2 regions of the Amycolatopsis sp. lyj-23 genome follow, and region 2 is predicted to be linked to the other one. Evidence: riboswitches for the same ligand, from Rfam matches in the RefSeq annotation. Region 2 holds a riboswitch; the other holds the start of a gene.
What was found. A riboswitch is a leader RNA that binds a small molecule or an ion and turns the genes downstream of it on or off. The one in region 2 is predicted to bind S-adenosylhomocysteine.
Positions count from the first base shown of each region.

Region 1 (7,142 bases), on a different contig from region 2:
AGCTTGTACGGACCTTCGACGTCGACGCCGATGTATTCCGCCTGGGCCTTCGTGAGTTTGGTGAGTTTCACACCGAGGGCGTCGAGGTGCAGGCGGGCCACTTTCTCGTCGAGGTGCTTCGGCAGCCGGTGGACGTCGGTGGCGTACTCGCCGGGCTTGGTGAACAGCTCGATCTGGGCGATCGCCTGGTTGGTGAACGAGTTCGACATCACGAAGGAGGGGTGGCCGGTCGCGTTGCCGAGGTTCATCAGGCGGCCCTCGGAGAGCACGATGACCGCGTGGCCGTCCGGGAACGTCCACTCGTGGACCTGCGGCTTGATCTCGTTCTTCACGACGCCCGGCAGCTTCGCCAGCCCGGCCATGTCGATCTCGTTGTCGAAGTGCCCGACGTTGGCGACGATCGCGTTGTGCTTCATCCGGCCCATCTGGTCCGCCGAGATGATCCCGAAGTTGCCGGTGGTCGTGATGAAGATGTCCGCGTCGGCCACGACGTCGTCGAGCTCGACGACGTCGAGGCCGTCCATCGCCGCCTGGAGCGCGCAGATCGGGTCGATCTCGGTGACCGCCACCCGGGCGCCCTGGCCGCGCAGCGCCTCGACCGCGCCCTTGCCGACGTCGCCGTAGCCGCAGACGACCACGCGCTTGCCGCCGATCATCACGTCGGTGGCCCGGTTCAGGCCGTCCACGAGGGAGTGCCGGATGCCGTACTTGTTGTCGAACTTCGACTTCGTCACCGAGTCGTTGACGTTCATCGCGGGGAAGAGCAGCTCGCCGTCCTTGGCCAGCTTGTAGAGCCGCTTGACGCCGTTGGTGGTCTCCTCGGTGACGCCGCGGATCTCCTTGGCCATCCGGATGAAGCGGTCGCCGTCGGCGGCGAGGCTCGCGCGGAGGGTGTCGAGGACGATCCGGTACTCCTCCGGGTCCTCTTCGGACGGCTGCGGGACGGCGCCGGCCGCCTCGAACTCGACTCCCTTGTGGACGAGCAGGGTGGCGTCGCCGCCGTCGTCGAGGATCATGTTCGGGGCCTGGCCGCCCGGGAAGGCGAAGAGCTGATCGGTGCACCACCAGTACTCTTCGAGCGTCTCGCCCTTCCACGCGAACACCGAGGTGCCCGCCGGGGCGTCGGCGGTGCCTTCCGGGCCGACGACGACCGCGGCGGCGGCCTCGTCCTGCGTGGAGAAGATGTTGCAGGACACCCAGCGCACCTGCGCGCCGAGGGCCACCAGGGTCTCGATGAGCACGGCGGTCTGCACGGTCATGTGCAGCGACCCGGCGATGCGGGCGCCCTTCAGCGGCTGCGCGGCGGCGTACTCGCGGCGGATCGCCATCAGGCCGGGCATCTCGTGCTCGGCCAGCCGCAGCTGCGTGCGGCCGGCGTCGGCCAGGGTGAGGTCGGCCACGGCGAAGTCGAGGCCGTTTCGGGTCTGCAGTTTGTCACTCATGCTTCGGTGCACTCCGGAGTTCGTCGGGATGCGCTCGGGAGGCAGCACGAAAGTCGGTGAAGACAACGAAAGAGGCACCTCCCTCGCGGGAGGCGCCCTTGGAGTCGTGGTCTCGGGCCGAGCGTGGCGGAAGGGGATCTCCGTCGCAGCGCCTCTCGGCCCGCACCCAGGATGGCAAAGCCGCGGCGAGGCTGTCAAGCGAGGGGGCGGGCCATGAGAACGTCGTCGACATCGGTGCCGCCGATGCGGAATTCGCCGCGCAGCACGCCTTCCACGACGAACCCGCACCGCTCGTACACCCGCCGGGCGCCGGTGTTGGGCCCCAGCACGCGCAGCGTCACCTTGCGGGCGCCGCGGCGGCGCGCCTCGGCGACGGCGGCCTCGACGAGCCGCCGCGCGATGCCGAGCCGGCGCCGGTCCGGGTCGACGGCGAGCCCGTCGATCACCACCACGTGCCGGTGGGCCGGGATGCCGAACCCCGCGCCGAGCCGCACGTACCCGGCGACCACGCCCTCGTGCTCGGCGACCAGGACGTCTTCGGGGCGCGTGCCGTCGTCGAAGAAGGGTGTCCCGGGCGGGGGAGCGGGCGCGGGGGAGACGGCAGGGGTCCACGTGCGTTCGTCGAGCTTCGCGAGGACGGCTTCGTCCCCGGCGCGGGCGGTCCGGGTGGTGATCACCCGGGCAGCCTGGCGGACGCCGGGGACGGGCGCGAGGGATTTAGACCAGGTGCGCGCGTCGCCAGATGCCTTCCGAACGGCCGCCGATCAGGCTCGCCTCGCGCAGGAACGGCACGATCTTCTCGGCCATCCAGCGGCGCGTCTCGTGGAAGTGCGGGTTCGCCAGCGCCGCGGCCCGGCCTTCGCGCGGGTCGATCCCGACGCTGCGGTAGATCCGCGCGTCGACCATGCTGTCGATCACGCCGAACGCGACCAGCGCGGTGCGCAGCCGGTGGCGCTGCAGGGCCGCCTTCGACAGCTTCGGCGTCTCCCGCAGCACCTCCTCCTTGGCGAACCGGACGTGCCGGGCCTCCTCGACGACGTGGATGCGGTTGACCGAGCGGATCAGCGGCTGGATGCCGTCGTCGTCCATCATCGACCGCTGGAGCCGGTCGGTGGTCTCCTCCGCGACGAGCACGCTGGCGAACATCGACGGCCCGGCGGCGGTGGCGCCGAACACCTTCGCGGCGCGGTGCACCACCTTCGGGACGCCGTAGCGCGGGACACCGAGCCGCTCGGCGGTGCGGGCGAACATGACCGAGTGCCGGGTCTCGTCGCCGATCTCGGTCATCGCGTACTGCGCGTGCTCGGTGCGCGCGTCGAGGTCGAAGACGTACCGGGCGAGCAGCTGCATCAGGACGATCTCGAACCACAGGCCGACGCTCATGATGCTGGCGATCTCGTGCTTGGACAGCTCGATCCGCTGCTCCGGGGTCAGTTTCGCCCAGAGGTCCGTGCCGTAGAGGGAGACGCGTTCGAGCGGCATGTACGCCTTGCCTTCGGCGAGCGGCGCGTCCCAGTCGATGTCGACGTACGGGTCGTAGGAGTTCTTCGCGGAGCTCTTGAGCAGGCGAGCCGCGGTGACGTCCCGGTCCTGGGCCTCGACGCCCATGGCGGCCTCCGAAAAGTAGGGGGTACGCGGTGTACTAGCTAGTTCGGGAGCGTACACCGCCGGGCGGCCGGTGAGTAGGCTTTCGCCGTGACCAAGGTCGACGGACGGGCGACGCGCTGGGCGGGCCAGCAGGAACGGCGGCGCGCGGAGTTCGTCGACGCCGCACTGGCCGCCATCGCCGAGCACGGCCCGGACGTCTCGACCGAGCAGATCGCCGAGCGCGCCGGCGTCGCCCGCACCCGCCTGTACCGCCACTTCTCCGACGCGGCGGACCTCCGCCGGGCGATCGCCCAGCGGGCGGCCGAGCTGGTGACGGCCGACCTGGCGCCGCTGTGGCACCCCGAGGGCTCGCCGAACGAGATGATCTCCACGGTGATCTCGACGCACCTGCGCTGGCTGACCGAGCACGCCCACCTGCACCGCTACCTGACCCGCGGCACCCCGGACGGCCCCGACGTCCGCGGGGCGATCGCCCGCCACCTCAGCTCGCTGTTCGCGGGGTACCTGACGGCGTTCGGCCTGGACCCGGCCCCGGCGGACGCGATGGCGTTCGGCTTGGTCGGCTACGTCGAATCGGCGACGACCCGCTGGCTCGACCACCCGGGCACGCTGACCCTGCCCCAGCTGACGGCCCAGCTCACCGGCACGATCTGGGCGATGCTGGACCACATGCTGCGCGCGGGCGGAGTGGAACTGGACCCGGACCGGCCGTTGCCGCTGCCGGAGGGGCTGTAGTCCTCGCCCGGGAGATCCGGTTCGCCCGGGAGCCGGGCGGGACGCAGCCTTGCCTCGACCGGGCTTTGCCGCGGAAGGGGGCCTTACTCTCGCACGGGAGGTTTCGTTCGCGCGCCCAGGCGGCTGCGTCGCGGATTTCGATGGGTCGGCCGCACGGGGTGAATCTGGAGCCGGCCCGGCTGCGGAGGACCTCGGTCCTTGGGTGGGAGCTTGGTTCGCGCGCCTCGAGTTGCACTGTGGGAGCCAGTGGACCGGTCGCGCGGGGCGGGACCGGCCGTTGCCGCTGCCGGAGGGGCTTTAGCCTCCCGCCCGGGAGGTCGCCTGGGAGCCGGGCTGGGCGCAGCTCGGCCCGCCCGCTAGCCGGCCGCGGCCTGGTCCTCGCGCGGGAACTCCGCCCGCACGCCCAGCAGCCGCACCGCGCGGGTCAGCTCGAACATCCCCAGCACCTCCCGCGCCGCCCGGTCGAGCTCCGCCGCGTCCGACGTCGGCTCCGGCAGCGTGATGCTGTGCGTGTGGGTCAGGAACGGCACGAACCGCACCTTGACCGCCACCCGCGCCGCCGGGCGGCCCTCCTCGACGACGTCCTGGGCGACGCGATTCGCCAGCGCCGAGATCTCCGCCGCCATCTCCGCCGGGTCCGTCAGGTCGCGTTGGAACGTCGTCTCGCGGCTGCGGGACCGGGCCACCCACGGCGTCGCGCTCACCTCGGCGTCGCTGATGCCGCCGCCGAGCAGGCGCAGCCACGGGCCGGTCTTCGGGCCGAAGCGCGCCGCGAGCTCCGCCGGGTCGGCGCCCGCCAGGTCCAGCACCGTGTGGATGCCCAGCGAAGCGAGCTTCTTCGCCGTCTTGCCGCCGATGCCCCACAGCGCGTCGGTCGGGCGGGCCGCCATCACGTCCCACCAGTTCTCCTGCGTCAGCCGGTAGATCCCGCCCGGCTTGCCGAACCCGGTGGCGAGCTTGGCCCGCAGCTTGTTGTCGCCGATCCCGACCGCGCACGACAACCCCGTTTCGGTCGCGATCTTCTCCTTGATCGACGCCGCCAGGGCCTCGGGGTCCGGCGTCTCCGCCCCGACGAACGCTTCGTCCCAGCCCAGCACCTCGAGCACCACCGGCAGCTCCCGCACCGCCGCCATCACCCGCGCCGACACCTCGAGGTACGCGTCGGGGTCGCTGGGCAGGAACACGGCGTCGGGGCAGCGCCGGGCGGCGATCCGCAGCGGCATGCCGGACTGCACGCCGAACTCGCGGGCCTCGTACGACGCCGTTGCCACCACGGCTCGCTCGGTGGGGTCGCCGTTGCCGCCGACCACGACGGGCTTGCCGCGCAGCTCGGGGTGCCGGGCGATCTCGACCGCGGCGATGAACTGGTCGAGGTCGACGTGCAGGACCCACTTCACCCCGCCCAGTCTGCCTCAGATCCGGTGGCGCGCCACGTGGGTCCAGACGGTGCCGGTGAGCGCGAGGATCCCGCACAGCGTCACGCCCGGGTCGGGCAGCACCAGACCCAGGACCAGCAGCGTCACGGCGGCGATGTCGAAGAAGATCAGGAAGGCGCCGCGCAGCGCGCGCGACTTCGGGCGCCGGCCGTCGCGCAGGGCAGCCGCGAGATCGGGGTCGCTGAGCTCCAGGGTCCGCTCGATCTTCTCGAGCTCGGTGCGGTCGTGGTGACTGAGCATCGCGCCTCCTTCGGCGCCGAACCCGCCGTATCGCCGTAGCGAATACCCAATCGTCCTCCCCGCGAACCGCCGAACGCCTTCCGATTTCGTGCTTTTCTCTGGGCCGACCGGGTGATCCGCGCTCCGTGACCGGCGTCGGCCACGTTATGTTGCTGTTCGAACGTGGCCGGTCACGGACCGGACGGCGGTGGGGGCGGCCGGGTGGCCACGTCCTGCCTTCGTGCCGCCTGCCGGTCAGGCCCTTCAAACAGCCGGAGGACTCGATGACCCTGCCCACCGAACCGATCGGCAGCATCCCGCGCCCTGCCTACCTCGTCGAGGGGCTCGGTGAGTTCGCCGCCGGCCGGATCGACGCCGCCGCGCTCGCCGAGCTCGAAAGCCGGGCATTGGCCGACACGATCCGGCGGTTCGAGGAGACCGGCTCACCGGTGCTGACCGACGGGGAACAGGGCAAGCCGAGCTTCGCGACGTACCCGCTGGCCGGTCTCGAAGCCCTGGCGCCGGACGGCGTCGTCATCCCGTTCGCCGACGGGCACACCCGGCAGCTGCCGCGGCTCACCGCGGGTCCCTTCCGCTACGCGACCCACGCGGAGTCGTACCTGAGGGAGGCGAAAACGCGCACCGACCGGCCGGTCAAGCAGGCGGTGATCGCCGCGTCCGCGCTGTCGCTGATCTACCCCGCCGACGGCATCGACGGGTACTCGCGGGAGCAGTTCGTCGCCGACCTGGTGGACGAGGCCGAGGCGGACATCCGCGGCAGCCTCGAGGCGGGCGCGGACAGCGTGCAGATCGACTTCACCGAGGGGCGCCTGTCGCTGAAGCTCGACCCGTCCGGCGGGCTGCTGCGGCAGTTCGTCGAGCTCAACAACGCCGTGCTCGACCGGTTCACCGCCGAGGAACGGGCGAAGATCGGCGTCCACACGTGCCCGGGCGGCGACCAGGACTCCGTGCACAGCCTCGACGTCGACTACGCGGGCCTGCTGCCGGCGCTGTTCGACCTCAAGGCGGGCCGCTTCTTCGTCCAGCTGGCCAGCGAAGCCGACCCCGAGCGCGCGCTGCGGGTGATCGCCGAGCAGCTCCGGGCCGACCAGCGGGTGTTCGTCGGCGTCATCGACCCGATCGACCCGCGCGTCGAAACCCCGGAAGAGGTCCGGGACCGGGTGCTCACGGCGGCCAAGTACCTCCCGGCCGAGCGGCTCGGCACCTGCGACGACTGCGGGTTCTCGCCGTTCGCCGACGACACGTCGACCTCGCGCGACATCGCGTTCGCGAAGATCGCGGCGCGCGTGGAGGGCACGCGCCTGGCTGCCGAGGCGCTCGGCTGAGCCACACCGCCGGTTCAGGCCGCTTCGGCGGCGACCTTGAGGCCGAGGGCGACGAGCACGGTGCCCAGCACGGCGTCGAGGCCCCGCCGGACGCGGCCGGCGCTGAAGAACCGCTTCAGCGCCCCGACCACGACGGCGAGGGTGATGAACCAGAGGACCGTGCCGGCGGTGGCGATCGCGGCGAGTTCGAGGGTCTGCAGGGTGGAGCCGTCGGCGGGCAGGAACTGGGGGAGCAGCGCCAGGAAGTAGACGGCGACCTTGGGGTTGAGCAGGTTGGTCGTCAGCCCCTGCCGGAAGGCGGCGCCCGCCCCGAGCTGCCGCGCCGCGGTGGCTTCCCCGAGGTCCCGGTACTCGCC
Region 1 covers NZ_JAJPWN010000011.1:58,114-65,255, reverse strand. The annotation lists gene ahcY (adenosylhomocysteinase) at 1-1,442, opposite strand, end outside; S-adenosyl-L-homocysteine riboswitch at 1,526-1,605, opposite strand; gene ACLJPY_RS27050 (GNAT family N-acetyltransferase) at 1,637-2,119, opposite strand; gene ACLJPY_RS27045 (AurF N-oxygenase family protein) at 2,160-3,050, opposite strand; gene ACLJPY_RS27040 (TetR/AcrR family transcriptional regulator) at 3,138-3,785, shown strand; gene ACLJPY_RS27035 (DNA polymerase IV) at 4,142-5,182, opposite strand; gene ACLJPY_RS27030 (DUF3040 domain-containing protein) at 5,198-5,461, opposite strand; gene ACLJPY_RS27025 (cobalamin-independent methionine synthase II family protein) at 5,725-6,786, shown strand; gene ACLJPY_RS27020 (LysE family translocator) at 6,801-7,142, opposite strand, start outside.
Region 1: it holds a riboswitch for S-adenosylhomocysteine, as region 2 does, so the genes downstream of both, ahcY (adenosylhomocysteinase) here and metH (methionine synthase) in region 2, are expected to answer to the same signal.

Region 2 (7,142 bases):
CGCCGAGCCGGTGGGCAGGCCGGTGGCCGCGGTCGCGGTGAACGTCGCGCCGCCGTCGGTGCTGACGTAGAACCGGCCCGCCGCGAACCCGTAGAACCGCTTCGGGTCGACCCGGTCGGCCTCGACCACCGCGCCGGCCGGGATGCCGGTCGACGTCGTCCACGACGACCCGAACCCGGTCGTGTAGCTGACGTTGGCGCCGTCCGGGCTCCAGACGAACCGGCTGCCGTCGGCGGCCGCGGCCACCGTGCCCCCGCTCGCGTTCCCGCCCGGCTCCGCACCCTGGAACCAGTTCTTGCCGCCGTCGGTGGAGAAGGCGATCCGGTTGTCGTTCGGCCGCGCGGACCGGTCCAGCGTGCCCACGCGCACGATGGTCGCCGGTGACAGCTCGGCGTAGTCGAGGCTGGTGGTCGTGGTGAACACCGGCTGCGTGTACATGGTGGCCGGGACCGCGTCGAGGCTGTCGTGCCGGAACCCGCCGATGTCGCCGAGGCCCGACAGCAGGGGAGCACCCGACGGCGGGCTGATCAGGTCGAGCACGGCGGTCTCCTCGAGGCCGCCGACGACCGGCTTGATCGTGATCTTCCCGCCGGTGTCCCACTTCGTGAGGTCGGACGTGCCGTAGACGGTCGCGCCCGTGCCGTAGAGCAGGTGGTCCGAGTCGAAGGGGTCGATCTCGACCGACTCGGTCATCCAGCCGAGCTTCGGCGACGGCACCGGGGGCGCGGGCTGCGTCCCGAAGGTCAGCCACGGCACCGAGGAGATGTCCTGGGTGTACCGCAGCGACCGGTCGGGGTAGCTGGAGAAGTCCCAGATCCGGGTCCAGGTGGCGCCGCCGTCGGTGCTGCGGAAGAAGATCACGTCCGGCCACCACGAGACCTGCGTGGCGACCATCAGCGTGCCGGGGTGCTGCCGGTCGATCGTCAGGCCGCTGTAGCCGAAGTAGTCGTCCGAGCTGTCGGAGGGGATCGGGCTGATCCGCGTCCAGGTGCCGGTCTTCGTGGCGTACTTCCAGACGTCGCCCTTCGCGCCGTCGTAGGGGCCGCCGGTGTCGCTGGTCGCGAGGTAGAGGTAGCCGCCAACGGGGTCGACCACGCCCTTGTGCGCCAGGTACCCGGTGGGCTGCCCGGCCAGCCGCGCCCACGTCGTGCCGCCGTCGGTGCTGCGGTAGACGGTGTTCTGCTTGTCCGCGACGCCGACGTAGATCGTCTGCGTGGTGCTGCCGCGGGTCCCGGTCGACGGGTCGAACGTCACCCAGGTGACACCCTCGTTGTCGCTCTGGTAGCCCGTCGTGTCGCTCGGGTCGGGTGCGTAGTTGCCGGCGTTCGGGAAGGCGGTCACCTTCGCCCACGTGACGCCGGAATCCGTGCTGCGCCACAGCCCGTTGCCGCTCGGCGCGCCGAGGTAGAGGACGCTGTTGCGGTTGGGGTCGATCGCCAGCCGCTCGCCCATGCCGCGGCCGGGCATGTTGCCGCCGAGCTTGAACGGCAGCGCGGCGGCCTGCCAGGTCGCGCCGCGGTCGGCCGACCGCAGGATCGCGCCGTTGCCGGGGTCCCAGCTGTTGGTGTACATCCCGGCCGCGACGTAGACCCGGTTCGGGTCGACCGCGTCGGTGGCCAGGCTGACGACGCCGTTGTGCCCCCAATCGGTCCAGCCGACCGAGTCCAGCAGGGGGAGCCAGCGCCCGGTGGCGGTGTTCCAGCGGTACGCCCCGCCGATGTCGGTGCGGGCGTAGACGAGCCCGGGTTCGGTCTGGTTGAAGACGATCCCGGGGACGAAGCCGCCGCCGTCGATCTCCGCGTTGCGCCACGTGGTGGCGGCGGCCGCCGGTGCGGCCGGGGAGGCCGGGGCGCCGACGGTGACCGCGAGGGCGGTGGGCAGCAGAACGGCGAGCGCGGACACGAACAGCCGTCTCGCTGAGCGGGACCTGGACGGGGAATGAGTTCTCGGCACGACGGTGTGCACCTCTGCCTCCACGGTCTGGGAGCGCTTCCAGAGCGAAGGTAAACCAGCGCTCGGACCGTTGTAAAGCATTCGACGATTTCGGCGATCCAGACTGTCCACAGTGGAATCGGCGGGTCGGCGGCCGGCCGTTCGCGAGCGGTGGACGCCGGTTTTGCCGGAGTCACATATCTGAACGGCAATCAGGTTTCTGAATTGTTACCTCGGACCTTCTTGCCCGCCATTTTGCGGCGTGTGAGTGTGGTGCCCGCTGGCTGGACTGGACCTACGAAAGAGGCGACCCGGCAATGACCGATCCGTCAAGGGCACTGACAGCCCCGGCGCGGCACATCAGCCGACCCACGTTGTACTTCTTCGGTGCACTGGGCGGCATCCTCTTCGGCTACGACCTCGGCGTGATCTCCGGGGTGCTCCCGTTCATCGGGAAACTGTGGGCGCTGACCAGCTGGGACAAGGGCGTGGTCACCGCCAGCCTGTCGGTCGGGGCCATCGTCGGCGCGCTGTTCTCCAGCCGCACCAACGAAGCTCTCGGCCGCCGCCGCACCATCATGGTCGCCGCGGGTGTGGTCATCGTGGGCACGCTGGCGGCGAGCTTTTCGCCGACGTTCGTGCTGTTGGTGCTCTCGCGCCTGATCATCGGGCTGGGGATCGGGCTTTCGTCGTCGACCGTCCCGACCTACCTGTCCGAGCTGGCCCCGGCGAAGTGGCGGGGCGCGATGGGCGCGCTCAACCAGATCTTCATCGTGCTGGGCATCCTGATCGCGTTCCTGGTCAGCTACTGGCTCGGCCCGGTTTCGGCGTGGCGCTGGATGTTCGCCGGCGCGATCGTGCCCGCGGTGGTCCTGCTGATCGGGCTGGTGTTCCTGCCGGAAACCCCTCGGTGGCTGGTCAAGAACGGCCGGGAGGACGAGGCCCGGCGCGTGCTGGCGAGCGCGCACGGCAGCACCGTCGACCTCGACGAGGAGATCGCGACCATCCACGAGGTCATCCGGCTCGACACGGAGGAGAAGCCGCGGATCCGCGACCTGTTCTCCGGGTTCGTGCGGCCGATGGTCGTCGTCGCGCTGCTGCTCGCGATCGGCCAGCAGTTCAGCGGCGTCAACGCGATCAACGCGTACTTCCCGACGATGCTGATCGGCCTCGGCTTCGCCACGCAGGCCGCCCTGCTTTCGGGCGTGCTGCTGGGCGTGACGAAGTTCCTGTTCACCGCGTGGGTCGTGTTCGTGGTGGACCGCTGGGGCCGCAAGCCGCTGCTGCTCATCGGCAACGTGATCATGGTGGTGACGCTGGTGGCGGCCGGGCTGGTGGTGCTGAACGTCCACGACACCGGCACGCGCGGCCTGCTGATGCTGGTGATGATGGTGCTGTACCTGGTGGGCTACGAACTCGGCTGGGGCGCGGTCGTCTGGGTGATGATGTCCGAGGTGTTCCCGCTGAAGTACCGGGCGACGGGCATGGGCGTCAGCAGCGTGGTCCTCTGGGCGGCGACGGGCATCGTGAGCGCGGTGTTCCCGATCATCTCCGACCCGAAGTCCCTCGGCATCGGCGGCTCGATGTTCCTGTTCGCCGGGGTGAACGTGGTGCTGTTCGGGCTGACCAAGTGGCTGGTTCCGGAGACCAAGGGTCGTTCCCTGGAGCAGATCGAACTCGACCTGCGGGCGCGCCAGGGCGTCGCGGCCGAGAGCTGACCCCCGGGGGGTGCTCCCGGTGTGTGGCGGCCGGCCGCACACCGGGAGTTGCGGCGGATCGTCTCCCGGGTGCCGGCCGGGAGACCCGTCACGACGCCGGGACGCCGGCGAGGGCGAGTTTCCCGGCCAACCGCCCGATCCACTCCTCGACTTCTTCGGGCGAACGGTCGGGGAGCCCGAAGATCGTCTCGGTCACGCCCAGGGAAGCCAAGTGCGCCAGGCGCCGCGGATCCGGCCGCTCGCCGAGCGCGCAGATCCGCGGCGCACCGACGCGCCCTTCGGAACGCCAGATTTCCTTCAGCAGTGCCACGTGCCCGTCGAGGTCGGTGTCGGCCGGGGTGGTGAGCCAGCCGTCGGCGTGGCGGGCGATCCAGCGGAACGTCTTCTCCGCCGGGCCCGCGCCGAGCAGCACCGGGATGTGGGCCTGCACCGGCTTCGGCCACGCCCAGCTCGGTCCGAAGGAGACGAACTCCCCGTCGTAGGCGGCCTCTTCCTGTGTCCACAGTGCACTCATCGCTTCGAGGTACTCGCGCAGCGCGGTGCGGCGGCGGTTCCCGGGCACGCCGTGGTCGGTGAGCTCGTCGACGTTCCAGCCGAAGCCGGCGCCGAGCGTGACGCGGCCGCCGGAGAGGTGGTCGAGGCTGGCGATCGTCTTGGCCAGGGTGATCGGGTCGCTCTCCACGGGCAGCGCCACGGCGGTCGACAGCCGGATGCGGGAGGTGACCGCGGCCGCCGTCGCCAGCGCGACCCACGGGTCGAGGGTCCGGCTGTAGCGGTCGTCGGGCAGGGAGGCGTCGCCGGTGCGCGGGTGGGGTGACTCGCGCTTGACCGGGATGTGGGTGTGCTCGGGGACGTAGAAGGTCGAGAACCCCGCGGCCTCCGCGGCGCGCGCGGCGGCCGCCGGGGTGATCCCCCGGTCGCTGGTGAACAGCACGATTCCGTAGTCCACCCGCGGAGTGTATTAGAACGTGTTTCAGTTTTCAAGACGGCCGGGCGGTCGCGCTGCGTGAGTGCAGCGCCACGCGAAGTGGCCTTGAGGGGTGTTCGATGGCGGGCTGGGACACTGGGGGCCGGCAGTCGCGGGCACGACCGGAGGTGCAGGGTGGACCAGACGCTCCACTGTGGACGATCAAGGACGGTGTCCCACTCCGTGGGCACGAGGGCGGGGCGGGATGGCGTGCGCGGGCCCGGATCCGATACCGTGGACCACAGGTCGAGAGGCGCTGCAACGGACCACGGGGTCCGCCACGCTCGACCGGGACTGACCACGCAAGGGCGCCTCCCGACCGAGGGAGGCTGCCGGTGAACACCCCGCACGAGTCCGAAGCCAGGTTGCGCGCGCTGCTGGACCAGCGGGTGGCCGTCCTCGACGGCGCCTGGGGCACCATGCTGCAGGGCGCCGGGCTGACCCCGGCCGACTACCGCGGCGACCGCTTCGGCGAGCACACCCACGACGTCACCGGCGACCCCGACCTGCTGAACCTCACCCGCCCGGACGTCATCCTCGACGTCCACCGCCAGTACCTGGCCGCGGGCGCGGACATCACCACGACCAACACCTTCACCGCGACCAGCATCGGCCAGGCCGACTACGGCCTGCAGGCCTACGTCCACGAGATGAACGTCCGTGGCGCGCAGCTGGCCCGCCAGGCCGCCGACGAAGCGGGCGGCAGGTTCGTTGCCGGGTCGATCGGCCCGCTCAACGTCACCCTCAGCCTCTCGCCCAAGGTCGACGACCCCGCGTACCGGGCGGTCACGTTCGAGCAGGTCAAGGCGGCCTACGCGGAGCAGATCGCCGGCCTCGCCGAGGGCGGCGTAGACCTGCTGCTGGTCGAGACGATCTTCGACACGCTCAACTGCAAGGCCGCGATCGCCGCCGCGCGGGAGGTCGCGCCGCAGCTGCCGCTGTGGATCTCGGTGACGATCGTGGACCTGAGCGGCCGGACGCTGTCAGGGCAGACCGTCGAGGCGTTCTGGAGCTCGATCGAGCACGCGAAACCGCTGGTCGTCGGCGTGAACTGCTCGCTCGGGGCCGCCGAGATGCGCCCGCACGTCGAGGAGCTCTCCCGGCTCGCCGACACCTACGTCGCCTGCCACCCCAACGCCGGCCTGCCGAACGCGTTCGGCGGCTACGACGAGACCCCGGAGGAGACGGCCGGGCTGGTCGGCGGGTTCGCCCGCGAAGGCCTGGTCAACCTGGTCGGCGGCTGCTGCGGCACGAGCCCGGCGCACATCGCGAAGATCGCTGCGGCCGCCAAGAGCGTCACGCCGCGGGAGGTGCCGGCCCCGCGCACGCACACGCGCGTCAGCGGCCTCGAGCCGTTCGGCATCGGCGCCGATACCGGCTTCGTGATGATCGGCGAGCGGACGAACGTCACCGGCTCGAAGCGGTTCCGGCGGCTCATCGAGTCCGGCGACCACGCCGGCGCCGTCGACGTCGCGCTGGAGCAGGTCCGCGGCGGGGCCAACCTGCTCGACGTCAACATGGACGCCGACCTGCTCGAATCCGAGCAGGCGATGACGACGTTCCTCAACCTGATCGCCACCGAGCCCGAGGTGGCCCGGATCCCGGTGATGGTCGACAGCTCCAAGTGGAGCGTGCTCGAAGCGGGCCTGCGCTGCCTGCAGGGCAAGGGCGTGGTCAACTCGATCAGCCTCAAGGAGGGCGAGGAGCCGTTCCTCGCCCAGGCCCGCACCATCCGGAACTACGGCGCCGGCGTCGTCGTGATGGCCTTCGACGAGCAGGGGCAGGCCGACACCGCCGACCGCAAGGTCGAGATCTGCGGCCGCGCGTACGACCTGCTGACGCAGAAGGCGGGCTTCGCCGGCGAGGACATCATCTTCGACCCGAACGTCCTCGCCGTCGCCACCGGCATCGCCGAGCACAACGGCTACGCGAAGGCGTTCATCGACGCCCTGCCCCGGATCAAGCAGCGCTGTCCCGGTGCCCGGACCAGCGGCGGCATCTCGAACCTGTCGTTCTCCTTCCGCGGCAACGACGTGGTGCGCGAGGCGATGCACTCGGCGTTCCTGTTCCACGCCGTCAAGGCCGGGCTGGACATGGGCATCGTCAACGCCGGCCAGCTCGCGGTCTACGAGGACATCCCGAAGGACCTGCTGGAACTGGTCGAGGACGTGCTCTTCGACCGCCGCGAAGACGCCACCGACCGGCTGGTGAGCTTCGCCGAGAACGTCAAGGGCAGCGGCACCAAGCGCGTCGTGGACCTCTCCTGGCGCGAAGGCACGGTCGGCGAGCGCCTGTCCCACGCCCTGGTCCACGGCATCGTCGACTACATCGAGGCAGACACCGAAGAGGCGCGGCAGCAGCTGGCGCGGCCCCTCGACGTCATCGAGGGCCCGCTGATGGACGGCATGAAGATCGTCGGCGACCTGTTCGGCTCCGGCAAGATGTTCCTGCCGCAGGTGGTCAAGAGCGCGCGCGTGATGAAGCGGTCCGTCGCCTACCTCGAGCCGTACATGGAGGCGGAGAAG
Region 2 covers NZ_JAJPWN010000015.1:260,712-267,853, reverse strand. The annotation lists gene ACLJPY_RS34335 (cellulose binding domain-containing protein) at 1-1,902, opposite strand, end outside; gene ACLJPY_RS34330 (sugar porter family MFS transporter) at 2,250-3,650, shown strand; gene ACLJPY_RS34325 (TIGR03619 family F420-dependent LLM class oxidoreductase) at 3,739-4,599, opposite strand; S-adenosyl-L-homocysteine riboswitch at 4,860-4,938, shown strand; gene metH (methionine synthase) at 4,953-7,142, shown strand, end outside.